3 regions of the Hymenobacter arcticus genome follow, and region 2 is predicted to be linked to each of the others. Evidence: riboswitches for the same ligand, from Rfam matches in the RefSeq annotation. Region 2 holds a riboswitch; each other region holds the start of a gene.
What was found. A riboswitch is a leader RNA that binds a small molecule or an ion and turns the genes downstream of it on or off. The one in region 2 is predicted to bind cobalamin.
Positions count from the first base shown of each region.

Region 1: it holds a riboswitch for cobalamin, as region 2 does, so the genes downstream of both, ACYVGC_RS06660 (TroA family protein) here and ACYVGC_RS15525 (acyl-CoA thioesterase) in region 2, are expected to answer to the same signal.
Region 3: it holds a riboswitch for cobalamin, as region 2 does, so the genes downstream of both, ACYVGC_RS06130 (TonB-dependent receptor) here and ACYVGC_RS15525 (acyl-CoA thioesterase) in region 2, are expected to answer to the same signal.

Region 1 is NZ_BAAGXF010000003.1:43,418-50,706, forward strand. It holds gene ACYVGC_RS06645 (hypothetical protein) at 1-928, shown strand, start outside; gene ACYVGC_RS06650 (ABC transporter ATP-binding protein) at 1,140-2,204, opposite strand; gene ACYVGC_RS06655 (iron chelate uptake ABC transporter family permease subunit) at 2,201-3,280, opposite strand; gene ACYVGC_RS06660 (TroA family protein) at 3,277-4,434, opposite strand; cobalamin riboswitch at 4,551-4,749, opposite strand; gene ACYVGC_RS06665 (SDR family NAD(P)-dependent oxidoreductase) at 4,818-5,555, opposite strand; gene ACYVGC_RS06670 (glycoside hydrolase family 1 protein) at 5,668-6,990, opposite strand; gene ACYVGC_RS06675 (ABC transporter ATP-binding protein) at 7,279-7,289, shown strand, end outside.
Region 2 is NZ_BAAGXF010000009.1:43,434-50,722, forward strand. It holds tRNA gene ACYVGC_RS15495 (tRNA-Gly) at 41-116, shown strand; gene ACYVGC_RS15500 (HNH endonuclease) at 167-613, shown strand; tRNA gene ACYVGC_RS15505 (tRNA-Leu) at 653-735, shown strand; gene ACYVGC_RS15510 (arylesterase) at 790-1,374, opposite strand; gene ACYVGC_RS15515 (carotenoid biosynthesis protein) at 1,532-2,200, opposite strand; gene crtD (phytoene desaturase family protein) at 2,288-3,787, opposite strand; cobalamin riboswitch at 3,884-4,081, shown strand; gene ACYVGC_RS15525 (acyl-CoA thioesterase) at 4,249-4,653, shown strand; gene ACYVGC_RS15530 (class I SAM-dependent rRNA methyltransferase) at 4,782-5,975, opposite strand; gene ACYVGC_RS15535 (SRPBCC family protein) at 6,123-6,563, opposite strand; gene ACYVGC_RS15540 (hypothetical protein) at 6,685-7,289, shown strand, end outside.
Region 3 is NZ_BAAGXF010000002.1:598,240-605,528, reverse strand. It holds gene ACYVGC_RS06150 (TonB-dependent receptor) at 1-1,575, opposite strand, end outside; gene ACYVGC_RS06145 (Nramp family divalent metal transporter) at 1,799-3,178, opposite strand; gene ACYVGC_RS06140 (cation diffusion facilitator family transporter) at 3,389-4,384, shown strand; gene ACYVGC_RS06135 (DNA-3-methyladenine glycosylase) at 4,475-5,098, opposite strand; cobalamin riboswitch at 5,254-5,475, shown strand; gene ACYVGC_RS06130 (TonB-dependent receptor) at 5,641-7,289, shown strand, end outside.

The DNA.
Region 1 (7,289 bases), on a different contig from region 2:
CGTCCGCCTAGTGCGCGTGCTCGACTTGGCCCACGATACCTATAAGCTCACTAAGGGCGAGCGCGGCAAGGTGGCCGACCTCATCGCCAACGGTTGCCACGACTTGCCCCCCAAAGGCTTTCCCGACTTGCAGGCCGTCATCGATAAGTACGCCGCTCCGCCGCCCACCGCCGCCGAAGAAGCTGTTGTGGACGAGGTGGCGGCCGACATGATGAAGCAGCTTTTTACCCTGCAATACGGCATTGAGTTTGACCCTGCCGTGGATGTAAGTACGCCCGAAAAATTTCATGCCTACGTCGACCAGGTGATGGCCGAGCGCGAAGCTGCCTACGAAGCCGAGGAGCAGGCCCGCGAAGCCCAACGCGCTAAGCGCAAGAAAAGCCCCAAGCAGCAGGCCGCCGAAGACAAGAAACAGGCCGAGGAAAAAAACATCACCAAAGCCGTGCGCACCCTCTACATGGACCTGGTGAAGCACCTGCACCCCGACCTAGAGCCCGACGAAGCCGAAAAAGACCGCAAAACCGAGCTGCTGAAGCAAGTAACCACCGCCTACGAGGCCAACGAGCTGCTTACCCTGTTGCGCCTGCAGCTGGAGCTCCAGCGCATCGACCAAAGCCACCTCGAAAGCCTGGCCGAAGACCAGCTGCGCTACTACAATAAGCTCCTCAAAGAGCAGGTGCAGGAGCTGGACCAAACGCTCTTCAACGAGCAGCAGGACCTGGCGGCCTTCACGGGCCGCTCGTTTTTTTACACCCGCACGGCAACCGGTATCGACTACGACTACCAGCAGCAAAAGCAGCAGCTCGAAGCCAAAACCAAGCAGTTGGCCGCCGAAGTGCTGGCCTTCGAGCATGACCCCGCCGCGCTGAAAGCCTGGCTCAAGCTATACCGGATTTCCAAGAACGTGCCGATAAGGCTGAGTTTTTAAGGGGAATTAGGACTACGCTGGCAGGGAATGGCTTGGGCAACGCGCATTTTTCCTGAGCGTAGGCTGTTAGGCAGATAAAAAACTGACTAAGAGCACGTTGTAATATTTATCGGATTGATGCAGAAAAGCGCATACCCTCTCCGGCCGGCTAGCGCCGGCCGGCTCCGCTAGCTGAAACTTGCCAGTGCGGCGCGGTGGTCTGCAACTTGGGTTATTCAGGTGATGCCGTGCGCGCGTGGGCAGCCCCGAGCGCTTGCAGCAAGCTGGCAATGGAGCTGTGGGGCAGCGCTGGCTGCCCGGGCACCTGGCTCAGCCAAGTGCCCAAGGGTGATTCGGAAGAAGCGGGCGCGGTGACGCGCCAAGTGGCGGGGCTATCGGTGGGCACGAAGCCGGCGCGCAGCAGGGCCCGGCGCGTCCAGAACGCGGCGGGGCCATCGCCGAGCAGCTGTACGGCCGGGCCCGTGGGCGCGTGCAGCTCAAAGGTGCCGGTAGCGGGGTCAAAAGCCAGCCCCTCGCGCTGAAACGCGGCCGCAAACGCTCCGTTGAGCACCAAGTCTTCGGGTGGGCCAGCCAGCAGCTCGCCGGTGGCGGGCAGCAGCCACACCCGGTCGGCGGCCTGCAGGGCCAGGTCCAGCTCGTGGGTGGAGAGCAGGATGGCCTTGCCCAGGGTGCGGGCCAGCAGGTGCAGCAGGCGCAGCAGCGCCACGCGGTTGGGGAGGTCGAGGTGGGCGGTGGGCTCGTCGAGCAGAATCAGGGGCGTGTCCTGGGCCAGCGCGCGGGCCAGCATCACTTTTTGGCGCTCGCCGTCGCTCAGCTCACCCACCGGGCGGTGGGCAAACTGCGTGGTGCCAGTGGCCGCCAGCGCGGCGCGCACCTGCGCATGGTCGTGCGCCGAGAGGCCGCCCAGCCAGCCGGTGTGGGGGTGGCGGCCTAGGTTCACCAGTTCCTGCCCGGTAAGATACCCAGCGTCAATGCGTTCGGTAAGGACGATGCTGAGCTGGCGGGCGCGGGCCTCGGGGCTGAGGCTGGCCAGGGGCCGGCCGCCCACGGTGAGGCGGCCGCCCAGCGGGGCCTGCACCCCGGCCAGCGTGCGAAGCAGCGTCGATTTGCCGGCTCCGTTGGGCCCCAGCAGGCACACCAGCTCGCCGGGCCACAGGGTGAGATGCAAGGGGCCCGCCACCAGCCGGGGTGCACCTTTGCGCCCGGCGTAGCCTATTGTCAGGGCGTCGGCAGTTACTACCGGGGTAGGGGCGGCGGGGAGTGGGGTGGCGCTCATGCGGCAGACCGAATGGGGCGGCGCAGCACCACCCACAGTACCACGGGCGCGCCCAGCAGCGAGGTTACTACGTTGATGGGCAGCGTTATCTGGCTGCCGGGCAGCTGGGCTAGGCAGTCGCAGGCCAGCACCAGGGCCGCGCCCAGCAGGCAGGCCCCGGGCAGCAGCAAGCGATGGTCGGCGGTACCCAGCAGGGCGCGGGTGAGGTGGGGCACAGCGATACCCACAAACCCAATGGGCCCGCAAAAAGCCGTGATGCTACCCGCTAATAAGCTTGTGCTCAGAATAATAAGCGTGCGCGAGCGGCGCACGCGCAAGCCCAGGCTGCGGGCGTAGTTTTCGCCCAGCAGCAAGGCATTCAGCGGCTTGGCCGAGGCCATGGCTAGTACCAAGCCGGCCCCAACCACCGTGGCTAGCACCGTCAGGTGCGGCCCCGTGACGCCGCCCAGCGCCCCAAACGTCCAGAGTAAATACTCCTGAATTTGCTCGGGGGCGCTGAAATACTGCCATAGGCTGACGATGGCCCCGGTCACGCTGGCCACCATCAGGCCCACAATGAGCAGCACCACATTGTCGCACACCCGCGCCGCCAGGGTTAGCACCAGGGACATTACCAGGGCCGCGCCGGCCGTGGCCGCCAGCACCAGCGCCCAGCTGCCGGCCAGCCCCAGCTGCCGCACGGCCAGGGCACTCGTCACGCCGCCGCCCGTGAGCATTACCAGGGCCACGCCCAGCCCCGCGCCCGCCGTGAGGCCCAGCGCCGACGGCCCGGCCAGCGGGTTGCGGAAGAGCGTCTGCATCTGCAAGCCGCTCACGGCCAGACCACTACCTACGGCTAGCGCCGTAAGTGCTTTGGGCAGCCTGATTTGATGCACAATGAAAGCCGTGGCCGTGTCGGCCGCCGGACCGTAGCCCAGCAGGTGGCGCGCCACCGTGCCCACCGGAATGCGCACCGGCCCCAGCGCCACATCGAGCACGAAGGCCACCACAACCAGCACAACCAGCAGCAGGAGCCCCTGCACCAGCCGGGGGCCGGGCCGCGCAGCGGGGCCCGGTGCAAGCGAGGGCTGGCTCATCGCAGTGGTTGGTAATAGCGGAGCGTCCAGGTGGGCAGCAGCTCGGGGTGTAGAATGTGGAGCAGGTCGGCCAGTAGCAGGTCGGGGTGCATGGCCCCCGATTCCCAGTAGTCGTTGGAGCCCTGGGCGTTGGTACGCAGGGTGTTATTGAAAATCCGGTTGTTCCGGACGGGGGCGAAAGCGGCGTAGCGGGCATCCTGCGCCAGCAGGCCGGCTTTGGAGGTAAGCGTGCCAATGTGCAGCCAGTAGTCGGCCGCCAGCGCCACCGGGGCTACTGCCTCAAACGACAAGGCTACGCTGCCACCGGGGGCCTTGGTGCGGTCCCAGTGGTAGGTGGCACCCGCGTCGCGCAGAAACTGGGCCATGTAGCTATCCGCATCGGGCACGTACCACACGTCTTTAAAGGGCAGGCCGACCACTACGCTGGGTTGCCGGGTGGCCTGCTTGCCCAGCGCGGCCAGGCGCTGGTACTCGCGGGCCACGGCGTCGAACTTTTGGTTGACCACGACTTCCTTGTTGAGCAGGGCGGCCAGCACTTTCACCCACTCGGCGCGGGCCAGGGGCGTGGTCTCGACCCACTCCGAATTGATAATGACCGGGATACCCGCCGCGTGCAGGGTTTGAAATTGGTCGGCGCGCTCGCCGGGCCAGCCGGTGGTCATTACCAGGTCGGGGTGGTGGGCCACCAGCAGCTCGTTGTTCAGCTCCTTGCCCTGGCCTACCTCGTAGAGCTGGCCGGTGGCAATGCGCTGCCGCACCCGCGCCGCCGACACGTACTGCAAGCTGCCCACGCCCACCAGCACATCGGCGGCCCCCAGAAAATCGGCCAGCGCCACGTGCATCGACGACAAGCCTACGAGGCTGCGAATCGGCGTTTCGATAACCTGCGCATCGGGGTAGCCGGCCGGGCGCGCGGCCCCGCGCGGCACCAGCAGGTAGCGCCTGGCCGTGGCCGCCGGCTCGGTGGGGATTTGAATGGTGATTACCTTGTAGTTACCCGCGTACGCCAGGCGAAAGCCCTTGGCGTATTGCACCGAGGTGCGCCCGGGCGCCGGGGCCGGGCGGGCGGGCACGGCGGGGCGAGCTACTGGCACCGCCGTGCCCGCCCGGGCGGGCCGCACTTGCCCCAGCCCAACCAGGTGGCTCGTTAGCAAAGTAGCTAGTAAACAACTAGTTCGCCAGGTAAAAAAAGGGGAAGCTAGGCCCCCGGCGCGGCCGGGGGTAGGCGAGGAGTGGGGCATGGTACGGCGCGCTTTTCTACCGAAAGCGGTGGGTGAAGGAGGCAACGGCAGGTCTTCTGACTTCCCCCCGGCCGATGGCCTTCCCATTCCCGCAAGAACAGTGGCGCCACGTATCGGCCGGTTGGCAACTGGGGTCACAGCAGCGGCGACTGTCTCGGTTTCGCACCGAATTCCCTTTTAAAGCCGCCCCGCACCGCGGAAGCGACTACCCTTGCTCGGTTGCAAAGGTAGCACTGCCCGCCAGTGGCTGGCCCCTTGGCCCCAGGGCTGCCCGCGCCACCGTTCGGCCCCGCGGCCTACAAGTGGTCGAGGCGCCCGCCATCCACGCGCATCTCGGCGCCCTGCACAAAGGCGGCATCGTCGGAGGCGAGGTAGGCCACGGCGGCGGCCACGTCTTCGGGCTTGCCCACGTCGCTGGGGTTGATTTTTTCGACGCCCGACTTCACGTTGGGGTTGTTCCAGAGCATGGGCGTGTCGATGGCCCCCGGCAGCACTACGTTGGTACGCAGGCCTTTGGGCTTGCCCTCAATCACCGATGAGCGGGTGAGCGACAGTACGGCGGCCTTGGCGGCGGCGTAGGGGGCCACCAGCGCCTCGGTGGCCACGGCGTGGATGCTGGCTACGTTCACGATGTTGCCGCCCGGCTTCATGTGCAAAAACGCCTGCTTGGTGAAGTAAAACGCGCCCAGCAAGTCCACGCCCAGCACACGCAGCCAGTCGTCGCCGGTGAGTTCTTCGAGGGGCTTAAAATGCATGAGGCCCGCGTTATTCACCACCACGTCGAGGCGGCCAAACTTGGTGAGCGTGGCGGCCACGGTAGCAATTACCTGGTCTTCCTGGGCTACGTTGCAGAGGCTGGTGAGCACGTCGGGCGCGCCGGCATCTTTCAGCACGGGGGCGGCCTGGTCGAGGTTGGCCTGGTTGATATCGGCCAGCACGAGGCGGGCGCCTTCCGAAGCCAGGCGCTTGGCAATGGCCAGGCCGATGCCGCTGGCCCCACCCGTAATTATGACTACTTTATCCTGGAAACGCATGATGTAGAGCGGTGTAGCGTGGACTCTGCGAGTCCGCGCGTGGGAACGTTAGGGTAAGAGATTGGCAAGTGGCGCAACGCGCGGACTCGCAGAGTCCACGCTACCTCCTTACTTAATGGTTGGCTTGCAGCGGCGCGTTGGCGGTGGTGGTAGAGGGCTGGGCCTGGGCCTGCTGGCTGGCCTCTTTTTGCTGCCGGGCCCAGGCGGCGTTGCTTTCCTGGGGCATGATGAGGGGCACTTGCAGGCAGGCCGTTTGGGTGGGCAGCACCTGCTTCCACTGGCTGATGAGCTTTTTATAGGCCTCGCCCACGGGACGGATATTACGATTTAAGTCGTAGAGGCCCAAGGGGTTGAGGTTGCCGTTGTTTTCGCGTAGGGCGGTGTCCCAATCCACTTGGTCGGTGAGCGAATACCAGGTAAAGCCCAGGATAGGCACGCCGTCGTTGCGCACGCGCAGCACGTTGGCCCACTCTTTCCAGAGCCAGTTCACGGCTTCGTCGCCGTTGGGGCCCTGCCAGAGGTTGGTTTCGGTGTGCATCACGGGCAGCTGGTAGCGGTCGTGGTACTGGGTGGTAATAACGTGGTAGCCAAATACTTCGCCCGAAGCCGTGGTGCTGCCGTCGGGTCGCACGCGGTGCTCGTTGGTGCGGTAGTAGTCGTTGCCCATGATGCACTGGTGGCGCAGGTCATTGTCCAAGAAGTAATGGTACTCGGCCCGCGTCATGCCGTTATCGAGTAGGTACTCATACATATCGGAGTCCACGCGGCGGCCGTAGTTCAGGTCCAGCGACAGAAACCGCTTGGCATTCAGCAACTCGGCGGGCTTGATGGCCTGGGGGTTGGAGGCGTGGAAGTACTCGCTCGACTCGCTCTGGATGAACAGAGCATCGGGCCGCACCGCCAAAATAGCGTGCATGGCCAGCACGTTGGCCTTCACAATGTACTTAAGAGCCGTTACAAAAGCCTGGTCGCTAGCTAGTTGCTCGTTCCACCAGCCGTAGAGGGCCGAAAACTCGGCGCAGATGTACATCTCATTCACGGGCGTGTAGAGCTGCACCCACGGAAAGCGGCGGGCAAAATCGCCCGCATACTGCGCAAAAAGCTGCGGAAAATCGGGGTTCTGGAAGTTGCCTAGCCAGTCGGGCACCCCAAAGTGACACAGGTCCACGATGGGGATGATGTTGCGCCGCAGCAAGTCGTTGAACGTAGCATCGGCAAAGTCCCAGTTGTACTGGCCCGGCCCCGTCCAGGTGGTGTGGATGGGCGGCCCGTAGCGCAGCACCTCAATGCCCAGCTCCTGCACCAGGTCAAAGTCCTTCTGCCAGAACTTGTAGTGGCCGCATTTTTCCATCTCATCCTGGCGCACGCGGCCGTTTTGGATGGTGGGATAACTGTTTTCGATGCCCGTGGCGAAGAGAAATTGCGGCGCTGCCATACGTGGAAATGCGTGGGAAATAAGCCGAGCCGAGCCCCAAAAGCTGGCCGCGGCAGGAGGAAGAATGGGGTAGCCAGTCATACGAAAATCGGGGCCTACCTGGCGAAATAACTATCGCTTTTCTTTGTTTATGAAGGGTTTATGAACAAACAGTGGGCAGCTTCCGCTTCGCCTGGCAATGCCTGCCCCTAAAAAATGAGCGGTTTTTTGTAGCCCCAGCACCGCGGAAGTAAAAGTCACCTACATTTGTGGTGTACTAGTTAAGTAATACACTAAAGCACTTCACTCATGGTTCGCAT
Region 2 (7,289 bases):
CTTTGTACCACCATTCGCCGCAACAGCAGCGAAACCTCAAGCGAGAGTAGCTCAGTTGGTAGAGCGCGACCTTGCCAAGGTCGAGGTCGCGAGTTCGAACCTCGTCTCCCGCTCCAAGTTTTAAACGCCACCCTAGGGTGGCGTTTTTTATTTTGCCCCTACCTCAATGGCTGTCACCCGCAAGTGCCTGAGCACGGACGAAGAATTTCGGCAGGCAGTAGCCGAGAGCCTGTCGGTGCGGCAGGTATTGGAGCGGATTGGCTTGGTGCCAGCGGGTGGCAACTATAAAACGGTGCACGCTAGGGTGCGGCAACTACAACTTGACACCAGTCATTGGACGGGCGTAGCCTGGAACCAAGGCGCATGCTACAAAGCATTTGGGGGCAAGGGCACACTGGAGAAAATCATGGTTGAAAATTCTCCTTATGATTTTACGCATGGCTTGCGCGGCCGCTTGCTCAAGGAGGGATGGAAACAGCATAAATGCGAGCACTGCGGGTTGGCAGAATGGCGCGGCCACCCCATCCCGTTGGAGCCTCATCATGGCAATAGCGTGAATAATGACCATCGCATTAGTAACTTGCAGTTGCTTTGCCCCAATTGCCACGCGTAGACTAAAAACTACCGGGGCAAAAACCAGCAAAAGAAGTAAGCCGGAGTGGTGGAATGGTATACACGAGTGACTTAAACTCACTTGCCTTCAGTGGCTTACGGGTTCGAGTCCCGTCTCTGGTACATGAAAAGCCCCGCTTGCAACATTTGCAAGCGGGGCTTTTTGCTTACAGACCACTATGCTTCTACTTGCAGCAGAGGCGCAAGCACCGCCCACACATTGGCGGCCAGCAGGCGCTGGCCGGCGGCGTTGGGGTGCACGCGGTCGGCTAGGTTGAGGTGCGGTTGGCCCAGCACGCCCGCCAGCAGCGAGGGCACCAGCACTGCACCCTCAGCGGTAGCGAGGCTGCGGAACAGGCCGGCAAACTCCTTCGCGTAGCGGCTGAGGCCGGGCAGGCCCAGCGGCCCCAAGTCGAAGGGCACTTCCAGGCCCGCCAGCACCAATTGCACCCCCGGGAACTGCCGCCGCACCTCGGCCATGATGGCGCGCAGGTTGGCCACCGTTTCGCGCACTGGCAGGCCGCGTAGGCCATCGTTGGCCCCCAGGGCCAGTACAAATACGTCGGGAGCCTGCCGGGCCAGCACGGAGGCCAGGCGCTGACGGCCGCCAGCGCTGGTTTCGCCGCTCACGCCGTAGTTGAGGGCGCGGTAGGGTAGGTGGGCTGCGTCGAGCTTTTCCTGGATGCGGGCCGGAAAGCTATCGGCAGCCGGCAGGCTGTAGCCCGCCGTGAGGCTGTCGCCAAAAAAAACAATGTTCTTCATATAAAGCCGCCCCGCCAGCCAGCCTCAGAGGCCAGTGACGGGGCGTTGTAAAAGCGGTGAAGCAAAGGGGTAAAAACCAACCGCTGACTACGCCAGCGTCCGGTTATCCGTCGAATCACTCAACAATAAAACGAGGTAGAAAATTTCGCTTTTTAGCTCAGGGAGCTAGCAGGCTCAGGCCAAAAAAGAAGAGTAGTTGCACCAGGTACACCAGCGGCACCAAGGGGTTGCGCTTGGGGAAGGGCGTGCGCACGAAGAGCACTTGCAGTAGCAGAGCTAGTAGTAGCCAGTCGCGGAAGTTGCTGAGCGGTATCAACTCGCCGGTCCAGTGCCAGAAATCGTAGCGGCCGGCCACGGGCTCCATGCATAGGTCGAAGCCCACCATGAGGGCGGCCCCCACCAGCACACGCACCACCCGCGAGGCCGGGAGGTAAGCTGCCAAGATACCTGCCAAATACGTGACTACCACCCAGTTGAGGCCAATGAGCCAGGGCGCGCCCATATACTGCGGCCCCAGCGTGGCCCCGTAAGTGTAGTGCCCAAACAGGATGCCCGTGTTGGTGCCCACTACCTCGGCCACCATGCCCAGTAAAAACACCTGCACCGTGAGCAGCCAGAACGATAGGTTGCGCTCGGGCTGAAAAGCCAGCAGCAGCCCCGCCGTGAGTAGCAGCGTCAGCGGCGTATACTTCAGGTAAAAGGACTTGTCCTGGCTGAAGGCCAGCCCCACGAAGCCCGTGACGTGAAACAGCAAAACCAACCCCTGCGCCAGGCGCAGCCGCAGGGTAGAAGCGGCCGGAGACGCGGGTGAATTTGAAAACTCCATTTTGAAGAGAATTAAAAATTATGAATTAAAAATTAAAAATTTGGTAGGCCAAATGGCATAGAATTTTTAATTCTTAATTCATAATTTTTAATTGGAAATTAGCTCAGCTACTATTTTGGCCGAAAGTAAGCACAGCGGAATGCCGCCGCCCGGGTGCACCGAGCCGCCGCAAAAGTACAGCCCCGGCAGCCGGCCCGAAAAGTTGGGGTGCCGCAAAAAAGCCGCCAGCGCATTGTTGCTGGAGCTGCCATAGAGCGCACCGCCAAACGACGACGTATCGGCTGCGATACCGGGCGGCGTCCACACTTTTTCGGCCTTGATAAGTGGCTCTAGGTCAGTGCCCAGCGTGCGGCTGAGCTTGGCCAGTACCACGCGGCGGGTGTGGGCGGCGAGGGCCACCCAGTCCTGGCCCTCGTCGTGGGGCACGTTCACCATCACAAACCAGTTTTCGTGGCCGGCGGGGGCGTCGGCGGGCGTTTTTTTGGAGGTGATGTTGACGTAGATGGTCACGTCATCAGCCACGGTTTTCTCCTGAAAAATGGCGTCGAACTCGGCCTTATAATCGGCCGAGAAGAAGATATTGTGCAGGTCTAGCTCTGCAAATTCGCGGGCTATGCCCCAGTAAAAAATGAGTGCCGACGATGAGCGCGGCTGGCTCAGGGTGCGCTCGGGGGCTGGCTGGCTGGGTAGCAGGCGGCGGTAGGTGGGCACCACGTCCATGTTGCTGACCACCTGCGTGAAGTCGTAAATATCGAGGTCGGTGCGCAGGCCGGTGATGAGGGGGCCGGCCGTGAGAATCTCGCGCACCGGCTCGTTGAACCGAAATTTCACCCCAAACTCCTCGGCCAGCCGGTGCAGGCTGCTGGCAATGGCGTAGATGCCACCCTCGGGGTAAAACGCGCCAATGCCGTGCTCCAGGTGCGGAATGAGCGAAAGCGTGGCCGGGGCCTGGTAGGGGTCGGAGCCATTGTAAGTAGCGTAACGGTCAAAGAGTTGCACTAAGCGCGCGTCCTGACCAAAGGCCTTTTCGTGGCGGGCGTGCATGGTGCCGGTGAGGCCCAGGCTGGGCAGGGCGGCCACGGCCTTCAGCGTTTCGGAGCTGAGGTAGGTGCCCGCTTTATGCAGCGACTTGTGCAAAAAGGTGCCCGCCGTGGCATTGTAGGCCCGGCCGCTACGGGCCAGAAACTGCGCCACGGCGGCGGCCGGTGTACCCAGCTTTTGCTCGACCTCGGCGGCAAACTTCGCCGCGTCGGCCCAGGCGGTGAGGCGCGTGCCGTCGGCAAAGAAGTAGTTGGTGATGGGGTCGAGGCGCTCGTAGCGGAAGTAGTCGGCCGGGTCGCAGTGGGCCAGCCGGAAGACATCGTCCACCAGCTGCGGCAGCGTGAACAGCGACGGCCCCGCGTCGAAGCGGTAGCCGCCGGGCAGTTCAAACTGGTGCATTTTGCCCCCAAACGAACTGCTGGCCTCAAATACCGTGACCGGGTGCCCGGCCACCGCTAGCCGCGCCGCGGCGGCCAGCCCCGCCACGCCCGCCCCAATAATGGCCACGGGCTGACGGGTGGGCGAAAGTTTCTTTTTCGTAAACACTACGCTGCTAACCGCTAGTCCGGGGTGATAAGTTTGCCTCGGCCCGCCGAAAATACGCGCTACCTTCGCGGCGGTTTACTGCTGCTTCGATTTTTTATAAATCAACCAGCGGCCGGTTTTCGACTGCCCGCCTGGGCCATCGGAATGAAAAGGGAAGCGGGTGAAACTCCCGCACAGACGCGCTACTGTAAGTACCCACCCAGTGCCACCCCGCAAGTTTCCATTGGCTTCGGCCGAGAAGGAGGGGGTGGCATGGTACAAAGTCAGGAGACCTGCCGGCCGCCATTTGATGCTTCCTCCGCGCTTTGGGGCTCCGCATCAGGTTTGGCACGCTGGCGGCCCGGCTATTGCGTGTGCGGTGGCCGGGGCGGGCGTAGCTGGGTCTGAATGAGTGCTTTAGCAAGTTGGGAGAAGATGAAAAAACGAGCGCCGTGGACGCGTCATTTTTTCTTTTCAGCCCTATGATAGCCCTCGCCGACCAGATTGCCCGCGCCGAAACGCGCATCTTCAAAGCCGTATTTCCGAACACGACTAACCACTACGACACGCTCTTCGGCGGGGCCACGCTCATGCTGATGGACGAGGTGGCCTTCATCACGGCTACCCGCTTTTCGCGCCTCAAAATGGTGACGGTATCCTCCGATAAAGTGGATTTTACGCACCCCATCCCCGGCGGCACGCTGGTCGAACTCATTGGTAATGTGGTGCATGTGGGCCGTACTAGCCTGCAAGTGCGCGTCGAGCTATTTGTAGAGCAGATGTACGCGGAGGGTCGGCTGCTAGCCGTGACTGGCTCGTTCACGTTCGTGGCCGTGGACGACCAGCGCCGCCCCACGCCACTTAGGCCGGTGGAAGCGACAGTGTAAAGTGTGGGTAAAAAAAACGTCATGCTGAACGCAGTGAAGCACCTCGCTTACGCCGCTAGAGTTATTAATCCAGCGGCGCGAGCGAGGTGCTTCACTGCGTTCAGCATGACGTTCTGATTTTCTGCGAGTTACTCCACAGCCAGCACCAGGCCCTTCAAGTACGCGCCCTCGGGGTGAAAGAGGCTTACCGGGTGGTCGGCGGGCTGGGTGAGGCGGTGCAGGATGCGCGCCGGCCGGCCAGCCTCAATAGCGGCGGCCAGTACGGCGCCCTCAAACAACTCAGGGCTAACTACTTGCGAGCACGAGAACGTGAACAGCAGACCGCCCGGTGCGAGGTGGGCAATGCCGGCCGCGTTGAGGCGCTTGTAGCCCATGAGGGCGGCGTGGCGGGCGCTGAGGTGCTTAGCAAACGCGGGCGGGTCGAGCACCAGCAGGTCGTACTCGGCCGAGTGGCTTTTGAGGAAGGTGAGCACGTCGTCGGGGTAGGCGGCGTGGCGGTCAGCGTGGTGCGAAAGCTCGGCATTGCGCTCAGTTAAAGCAATAGCTTTCTTACTGCTATCGACGGAGTGCACCAACTCGGCGCCGGCTTCGAGGGCGTACACCGAGAAGCCGCCGGTGTAGCAAAACGTATTGAGCACGCGGCGACCGGGCGAGTAGCGGGCCAGCAGGGCGCGGTTGTCGCGCTGGTCGATGAAGAAACCGGTTTTCTGGCCCGTTTCCCAGTCCACGGCAAACTGGTGGCCGTTTTCGTGCACCAAGTGCTCTTGGCCGGTGCTTTCACCGAAGAGGTAGCCATTCTTGTTGTCGCCTACGGCGTGGCCGGGCGTGGTTTCGGCGCTCTTGTCGTAGATGGCGCGCAGCTTGTCGCCAAACACAACTTGCAGGGCATCAGCTATTTCGGGGCGGGCGCGGTACATGCCCACGCTGTGCGCCTGCACCACGGCCACGTCGCCATACACGTCGATGATGAGGCCCGGTAGGCCGTCGCCCTCGGCGTGCACCAGCCGGAAAACGTTGGTATCGGCCGTGCCCGTGAGGGCTAGGCGCTGGCGCAGCGCGTAGGCATTGGCCAGGCGCTTCACCCAGAAATCAGCGGTTGGCATTTCCGCTTCCGGCCCAAAATCCAGCATGCGCACCGCGATGGAGCCGCTGCCCGAGTAGTGGCCCACGCCCAGTAATTCACCCGCCTGGGTCTCTACGCGCACGGCCGCGCCCTCGGCCGGCTCGCCCAGGGCGCGGGCAATGGCCCCCGAAAATACCCAGGGGTGGCGGCGGCGCAGGGAGTGGTCTTTTCCGTTTTTGAGGACGATGGTGGCGGGCATGAGCTTGGTACTTGAGTGTTGCTAATTAGTACAAAGGTCGTCTGTCATGGCGAGCCTGCGAAGCAATCGCACCAGAACGGGCTGCTCGGGTGTCGTTCGAATGCGATTGCTTCGTCGTTCCTCCTCGCAATGACAAGCTTGCGGGTGCTACTTAAACCACCTCCTATACACCGGCCCGCGTAGCCGGAACTGCGCCCACATGGCGGGATAAATCAGGAAGTCGAGCCAGCGGCGGCCGGTGCTGAAGGTGATATCCTCCACGATGAGGCTGCCGCCGCCGGGGGCGGGCTGAATGAGGTGGCGGTGCCGCCACTGCCGTAGCGGGGCGGGCACTACCTGGCCTTCGTCCACGAAGTAGTGGGTGCCGTCGGGCAGCTGGCCGTTGTCGGTGATGAGGGAGGTCCAGCGCCAGCGCTTGGGGCCGGCTTGCAGCTCGATAATCACCGTGTCGCCGGTGTTGGAGCCGTCGTAGCGAATGAGATTCAGCTTGGGGAAGGGTGGGGCCAGCGCCACAAACAGCTCGCGGGTGAAGCCGGCCAGCACGGCGGCCGGCGGCTGGGCCACGGGGAAACGGAGAAGCAGGTGCATAAGAAAAAGGGCGGGTAGCCAGCCGCGTTGGGAACCGGAGCGGTAATTTGGCGGGCCGGCCAGCTTCTTACGTACGCACGAGCGTCGGAAAAGTAAGCCGGCCCCCACCGGCAACCCCCGTATGTCAGACGAACGCCCGCCTAGCTCCTCGCCCGGCAACCCTTCCGAACTCCAGCAGCTGGAAGCAGCCCTGGCGGCCGGCCACCTCACGCCCGCGCTATTTGCCACGCTGAGCGCGCAGCTGCGGGCCGCCGCGCCAATGGCACCGGCTGCGCCTACCGCCCCCGCCGCGCCGAAAGCAAGCGCGTTTTCGCCCAGCGGCACCGACGAAGAATTGCCGTCGCTGCTGGATATGTTTAATAAGTCGCCCGCCGCGCCGGTTAGTCCGCCGCCCCCGGTTTCGCCCGCGCCGCCCGCTGCCCGCCCGGTGCCCGTTAGCCCGCCCCCGCTCGCCGCCAGCGACGTGGCGGCCCGCCGGCTCATTGAGGAGCGGCTGGCGCAAATTCGCCAGCAGCCGGCCGTGGAGCCCACTCCGCCCGCGCCTGCGCCAAGGCCCGCACCAACTTTCTTTCCGGAGCCGCCCGCGCCTACGTTCTACCCCACCAACCCGGTGCCGGAGGTGGCTAGCCCGCCGCCACCCCGGCCTACGCCGCCCCAACCCACATCGCCCCGGCCTGGTGCACCGGCGTCGCCCCGGCCCAATGCGCCAATCGCTAAGCCAGCCTC
Region 3 (7,289 bases), on a different contig from region 2:
CCGGTAGCTTTTGGCAAAGGCCGTAAACTGCTGCGCCGCGCCCGGCGTGCCGGCTCCGGCCGCCCCATCGAAACCGGTGGCGGGGTTGGGGGCCACGTAAAAATCAGCCCAATCCACTTGGCGGGTATCGTAGCGCAGGCCGCCGGTGAGCTCCAGCGCACCCAGCGTTTTCTTGAGCAGCCCAAAGCCGCCGAGGTCGAACAGCGTGTAGCTTGGAATGGGAAAGTCGGTGGCGTTCAAGTGGTTGTTCACCTGGCTCATGCCGTTGGCCCCCACCGTCAGCTCGTAGCCGCGCCAGGTGGGCAGCAGGTAGCGCGCTTGGTAGTTGGCGGTGGTGAGGCGCAGGTCGAGGCCCGGCTGGGCGGGCGCGGTGGGGTGGTTGAACTCCTGGCGGTGGTTTTGCTGCACGCCCAGCAGCAGGCGCAGCTCGCCGGGACCCAGCTTGACTTCGCCGGTGCCAAAGGCCCGGTAGTGCCGGATGTGCTGGCGCAAGTCGCTTATCTGATAACTACTTAACTCCTTGTCACTTACTAAAGGCCGGTTGCGAATATCGTCGCGGTTGCCCTCGAATACCTGGCGCGTAAAGGCGCGGCTCAGCGAGTCGCGGCTGCCGTCGGGAATTTCCTGGTGGTCGTCGAATGCGGTGAGCCAGAGGTGGGCGCCGCCCCAGCTTTTTTGTACGCCCACCATGCCGGTGAGGTTCAGCTCGCGGAAGCCCGTGTTGTACACCAGCCCATCCACGGGGTTGCGGTAGTCGCGGGCCAGCCGGTGGCTAACCCGGAAGCTAGTTTGAAAGCCGTTCTGCTGGTAGTTTAAGCCCAATGAATTACCAATCAACCCGTTGATAGACTGATACTCGCTTAGCACTTCGCCGTGCAACTCGCCGGCGGGGCCGCTGGGCAGGGCGGGAATGAGGTTGACCACGCCAGCTACGGCGTCGGAGCCGTAGAGCAGGCTGGCGGGGCCCTTCACCACCTCCACCCTATCCACGCCGTAGCCATCGACCTCGATGCCGTGCTCGTCGCCCCACTGCTGCCCTTCCTGGCGCAGGCCGTTGAACATGGTGAGCACCCGGTTGTAGCCCAGCCCCCGAATAAACGGCTTGCTGATATTAGGCCCCGTGGTAACTACACTCAGGCCCGGAATGCCCCGCACTGCCGCATCAATGGCATTCGAGTTGGCATTGAGGCGGATTTCGCGGCCCGTCATGGCCGCAATGGGCACCGGCGAGCGGCGGATTTCGGTGGCCCGGCCCACACCCGTTACCACTACTTCGGCCAGGGCCTTGCCTTCTGCTAACAATTTAATGGTCAGTAGTTTACTGACTGGAAGCATAACAGGCTGGCTAGCTGTGGCGTAGCCCACGGCGCTGATTTGCAGCCGCTGGCCCCCCGCCGGCAGGCCAGCCAGTACGAAGTGGCCGCTTTCGTCGGCGGTAGTGCCCTGGGTGAGGGCCGGCACCGCCACGCTGGCAAACGGCACCGGGCGGCCGGCCTGGTCCTGCACCTGGCCGCGCAGGCTTTGGGCACGGGCCAGCATTGGGAGGAGGAGCAGGCAGAGGAGAAAGTGCTTCATACGAACTTAGGGGAATGAGCACTTTACCCAAGGGCAAAGCGCGGCCAATAGCCAGCTTTTCAGCTGCTTGAAAAAAGTTGAAACCGCCTTGTAAAACACCAGCTATCAGCCAGTTATGCTTAACGAAATTTTTGGGCCGCTTGTGTGTAGCGTGGACTCTGCGAGTCCGCGCGTGGCACGATGGGCGAACGACCCACGCGCGGACTCACAGAGTCCACGCTACCTATTCGTTCCCGACCACCGTTTGCCAGAGCAGGAACACGTTGAGCGCCATTATCAACCCGGCCACGGCCCAGGTGAGGATGCGCAGCCAGGGCTTGTTGACAAACACGCCCATCTTCACCTTATCACCCGTGAAAAGCACCAGCGGCACCACCGCAAATGAAAGCTGGAGCGACAGGATAACCTGACTGAGCACCAGCAGCTGGCCGGTACCTTTTTCGCCGTAGATGATGGCCACCACCAGCGCCGGCACCACGGCCACCAGCCGCGTAATGAGCCGCCGCACCCAGGGCTTAAGACGCAGATTCAGAAAGCCTTCCATCACAATCTGGCCGGCCAGGGTGCCGGTAAGCGTGGAGCTTTGGCCCGAGGCCAGCAGGGCAATGGCAAACACTACGCTGGCCGCCCCCGCGCCCAGCACGGGCGTGAGCAGCTTGTGGGCGTCGGCGATGTCGGCCACGTTGTCGTGGCCCTTGCCGTGGAAGGCGGCGGCGGCCGTGACCAGGATGGCCGCGTTCACGAAAAACGCCAGAAACAGCGCCACCGTGGAGTCGATGGTGGCAAACTTGATGGCCGAGCGCTTGCCGGCCTCCGTGGGCTCAATCTGCCGCACCTGCACAATGGCCGAGTGCAGGTAGAGGTTGTGGGGCATCACGGTGGCCCCCAGAATGCCGATGGCCACGTAGAGCATGGCCGGGTTGGTGACCACTTGCAGCTGCGGCACCAGGCCCTTGGCCAAGCCTAGCCAATCGGGGTTGGAGGCGACTATCTCATAGGCGAAGCAAATGAAAATCAGGAAGATGAGGCCCGCCACCAGGCTTTCGATAACCCGAAAGCCCTTGTTTTGGAGCAGCAGCACCAGCAGCACATCGAGCGTAGTAAAGGCCACGCCCCAGGCCAGCGGCAGGCCAAAGAGCAGGTTGAGGGCAATGGCCGAGCCAATGACCTCGGCCAAGTCGCAGGCGGCAATCGCGATTTCGCAGAGCACCCAGAGGCTGATGGCCACGGGCTTGGAATAGTGGTCGCGGCAGGCCTGGGCCAGGTCGCGGCCCGTGACAATGCCCAGCTTGGCCGCCAGGTGCTGCAAGAGCATGGCAAACAAGTTGGAAATCAGCACCACGCTCAGCAGCGTGTAGCCGAAGCGCGCGCCGCCGGCCAGGTCGGTGGCCCAGTTGCCGGGGTCCATGTAGCCCACGGCCACCAGCAAGCCGGGCCCCCAATAAGCCCGAAACTTGCGCCAGAACGACGCGCCTTCGGCCGGCACCGCAATACTGGCGTGTACTTCGCTGAGGGAAGTGCCCCGGCGGGCGTGGCGCCAGCCCGGCTCGGGTGCGGTAGCTGTGTCAGGGGGGATAACAGTTGGTAGCAAAGCGTAGGTAATCAAGAACTAAAACAAAGATAGTCGCTATTTTTAGGCTAACCTAAAAATATTTTTAAGCCAGCCTAAATACTGGTTTTGGGGCGAGAAAGTTTCGGGGGTGTGCGGTAAGCTTTAGCTTGCCGGGTGTGGTTACGGCAAGCTAAAGCTTGCCGCACACCCCCGAAACTCCGCGCAGCCGTGCCGACCTTTGTGGGCCCTATCTGCCTTTCTATGTCTGCTTCGCCTGGCCTCAAGCGCCGCCTGGGCCTGCTCTCGCTTGCGGTGAGCATCGTCTTGGTACTCACCAAGTTCTACGCCTACCGCCTTACCCACTCGCAGGTGGTGCTTACGGATGCGCTGGAGAGCATTATCAACGTGTTTACCAGCGGCTTTGCGCTGTATAGCCTCTACCTGGCCGACTTGCCCAAGGACGAAAACCACCCCTACGGCCACGGCAAGGTCGAATATTTGAGCATCGGCTTCGAGGGCGCGCTCATCTTTATTGCGGGCGTTTTCATCCTTTACAGCGCCACGCTGGGCTTTCTGCACCCGCACCCGGTGGCGCAGCCCGACTGGGGCGTGGCGCTGCTGGCCAGCACAGCAGTGGTCAATTTTGGCCTGGGCATGTGGCTGATTCGCGCCGGGCGGCGGGTGCAGTCGGTGGCGCTGGTGGGCGATGGGCAGCACCTCTACATCGACGCGCTCACGAGCATTGTGTCGTCGGCGGCGCTGGTGCTGGTGCACTTCACGGGCATTATTCAGTTTGATGCGGGCGCGGCGCTGGCGCTGGGCGGCTTCATCCTCTACAACGGCTACAAGATGCTGCGCAGCGCCGTGGGCGGCCTCATGGACGAGAGCGACATCAGTACCGTGGCCGAAGTCATTGCCGAGCTACAGCGCCTGCGCCGCCCCGCCTGGATTGACGTGCACAACCTGCGCGTGCAGCGCTACGGCGCCAACCTGCACATCGACTGCCACATGCAGATGCCCTATTATTTCTCGCTGGAGAAGGTGCACACCGAGCTGCACGAGATTGAGGAGCTGATTCGGGCCCGCTTCGCCGCCGTCGAAATCGAGATGTTTGTGCACGCCGACCCCTGCTCGTTTGCCGCCTGCTCGCTGTGCCACATGCCCGAGTGCCCCGTGCGCCGCCACCCCTTCGAGCAGGAAATCGTGTGGGATATCCACAACGCCGTGAAGGACGAGCGCCACCACCTTGTCATTTAACAGTTATCAATTAACATTTAACAGCTTTTCCACTCGCCTAGTGTGTTAAGAAGCACTATTAAATGTTAATTGATAACTATTAAATGAAAGTCACTTGGCTGGACTCGTCCACTTGCTGTCTTTCACCCGAAAGCGCCAGGGCAGGGCCACGGCTTCATCGCCAGCGTACTCCAGCCCTACGCGCGAGCTGGCGATAACCTGCTCATCAGCAAGTACTTCGCCGGCATCTTCTATCCAGATGCGGGGGCCGCTGAGCAACTCGCCGTTGAGGGCCGGCGTGAGGCCTAGCGCCTGGCTGAGCACGCCGGGGCCGGCGGTGAGGTTGCGGGCCAGCTTGGGCAGGCCGCGGCGGCGCAGCATAATCTCTTGTCCCTCAAGTGGTTCTATGGCCCGAATAAGCACCGCATCGGGGTGCGCCGCATCATTCGCAGTGAGGTTGAATAGGGTGTGCACCCGGTACACGGTGTAGAGGTAGGCGTGGCCGCCGGGCTGGTACAGGGCCTGCGCCTGCCGGGCCTTGCGCTGCAAATGCAGCGTAATGCTGGGGTCGCCCTCGTGCCGGTAGGCCTCCGTTTCGACGATGCGGCCGGTGGTCAGCTCGCCATCGATTTCGGTACATACCACCTTACCCAGCAGTTCGCGGGCAATGGTGAGTACATCGGAGCGCTGGAAGAAGGCCAGGGGGAGCACGTTTTTGTCTGAAATAACTGTCATGGCGAGCGTAACGAAGTGGAGCGCGGCAATCGCACCTGAACGACTTAGGTGTACTTCGTTCTGGGGCGATTGCCGCGCTCCACTTCGTTACGCTCGCCATGGCAGACGGTTTTGATGCGTCTGGCAGGGGCCACACGCGTGCCCGCAAAGTATTGTACCTTTGCCCTTGCCACGGTGACCAGACTCCTACCCACGGAGCGAGGTTGAAAAGGGAATCCGGTTCAAGGCCGGAGCTGTCCCCGCAACTGTACGCGCTACATCGGGGTGGGCACCCCAAGCCACTGCCGGCCTTGGTTATCAGCTGATAATCAGGCTAGTGGGAAGGCCGCCCACCCGGCAGCGCAAGCCAGGAGACCTGCCAGGGCATTACCAGGTTCAGCGCTCGCGGAGGACGAGCGGAGAATGAGAGCACCCGCCCCACCCGGTTCACCCGAACCGCTACCCGGCAGCTGCTTTCAGCCTCAGCCCCAGCGTGTTTTCTGGCTTCGGCCGGTAAGCTTCGTGAAGGTTTTGAGCTGAATTTTCGCTTGAAAATTTAGTTCGTGTTGATTTCGCTCCTTTCCAACGCTCCTTTTCCCAGCCCCCGCGGCTGGCGGCTACCCAGCGCCCTCTTGGCGGCGCTGCTGGCCGCCGGCCCCACCGCGCACGCCCAAACCACCCCGGCCCCGCGCCCCGACACGCTGCTGAGCACCCGCCGCCACCGGCTGGCCGAGGTGCGGGTGCAGGCCGTGCGGCCCAGTCGCTTTGCCGTGGGCAGCCGGCAGGTGGTGCTCGATTCGCTGGCCCTGGCGCAATACCGGGGCGGCACCCTGGTGGAGCTGCTGGAGGAGCGCACACCGCTGTATTTCAAGAACTACGGGCCGGGGCAGCTGGCTTCCATTGCGCTGCGAGGCACGGCTTCGCGCCACACGGCAGTGCTGTGGCAGGGGTTTAATATCAATATTCCATCGCTGGGCGAGGCCGATTTTGCCATTTTGCCGGTGGGCGCGGCTACTAGCATTGCGGTGCAGCCGGGGCCGGCGGCGGCGCTCTACGGCAGCGGGGCCATTGGCGGGGTGGTGCTGCTCGATACCGAAACCGACTGGCAGCCCGGCCTGCGCGGCAGCCTGCAAGCTGATGCGGGCAGCTTTGGCCTGCGCGGCGGCAGCCTGGCGGTGCGCGGGGCTACGGCCCGCGTGGCGGCCCGCACCACCGCCAGCTGGCGCACCGCCCAAAACGACTACCCCTACACCCTGCAAGAGGCGCGGGGAACGGCGCGCTACCGCCTCACCAACGCGGTGCTGCACCACCAGTGGAGCCTGAGCCAGGACGTGGCCCTGCGCCTGGGCGCGGCCGGCGAGCTCACGGCTACCGCCTGGCTCACCGACACCGACCGCGACATCATGCCCAGCGTGTACGCCGCGCCCACCCAAACCCGGGAGTTTGACCAGAGCCGCCGCCTGCTGCTGGGCTACCGGCACCTGGCTTCGGCCCGGCGGCAGTGGTCGGTGCGCGGGGCGTGGTTTGAGGACGTGCTCGACTACCAGGATGGCGGCGCCATCAGCCGCTCGCGCATGCGCACCACCCAGGTCCAGGCCGAGCACACCGCCGCGCTGGGTGAGCGCGGCAGCCTGCGCGTGGGCGCTGAGGCCCAGCATTTTGCCGCGGCCATCGATGGCTACGGCCCCACCGCCGTATCTGAAAACCGGGCCGCCGCCTTTGCCCTCCTGCGCTACGACCCGCGCCCCGGCCTGCGGCTGTCGGGCAACCTGCGCCAGGCGCTTTTGCCCGGCGGGGCGACCCCACTCACGCCCACCGTGGGCGTGGAGTGGGACTGGCTAGGCCGCCAAACCGCCCTCACTGACTCAACCCACTCGGTGCTCACGCTCAAGGCCAGCGCCTCGCGCAGCTACCGCGCGCCCACGCTTAATGAGCGCTACTGGCGGCCCGGCGGCAACCCCGACCTGCGCCCCGAAACCGGCTGGGGCTATGAGGCGGGCGCGCAGCTGCGCTACCCCCTCGGCTCGCGGGCCAGCCTGCTGTTCGAAGCCACCGCCTTCCACCAGCTCGTGGACGACTGGGTGCAGTGGATACCTAATAATCAGGGTATCTGGAGCCCCAACAACCTGCGCCAGGTGCGCAGCCAGGGCCTCGAAACCAGCGCCGCCTACCGCCTGCGCTACCTGCGCTACCGCCTGCACGCCCGCGCCGC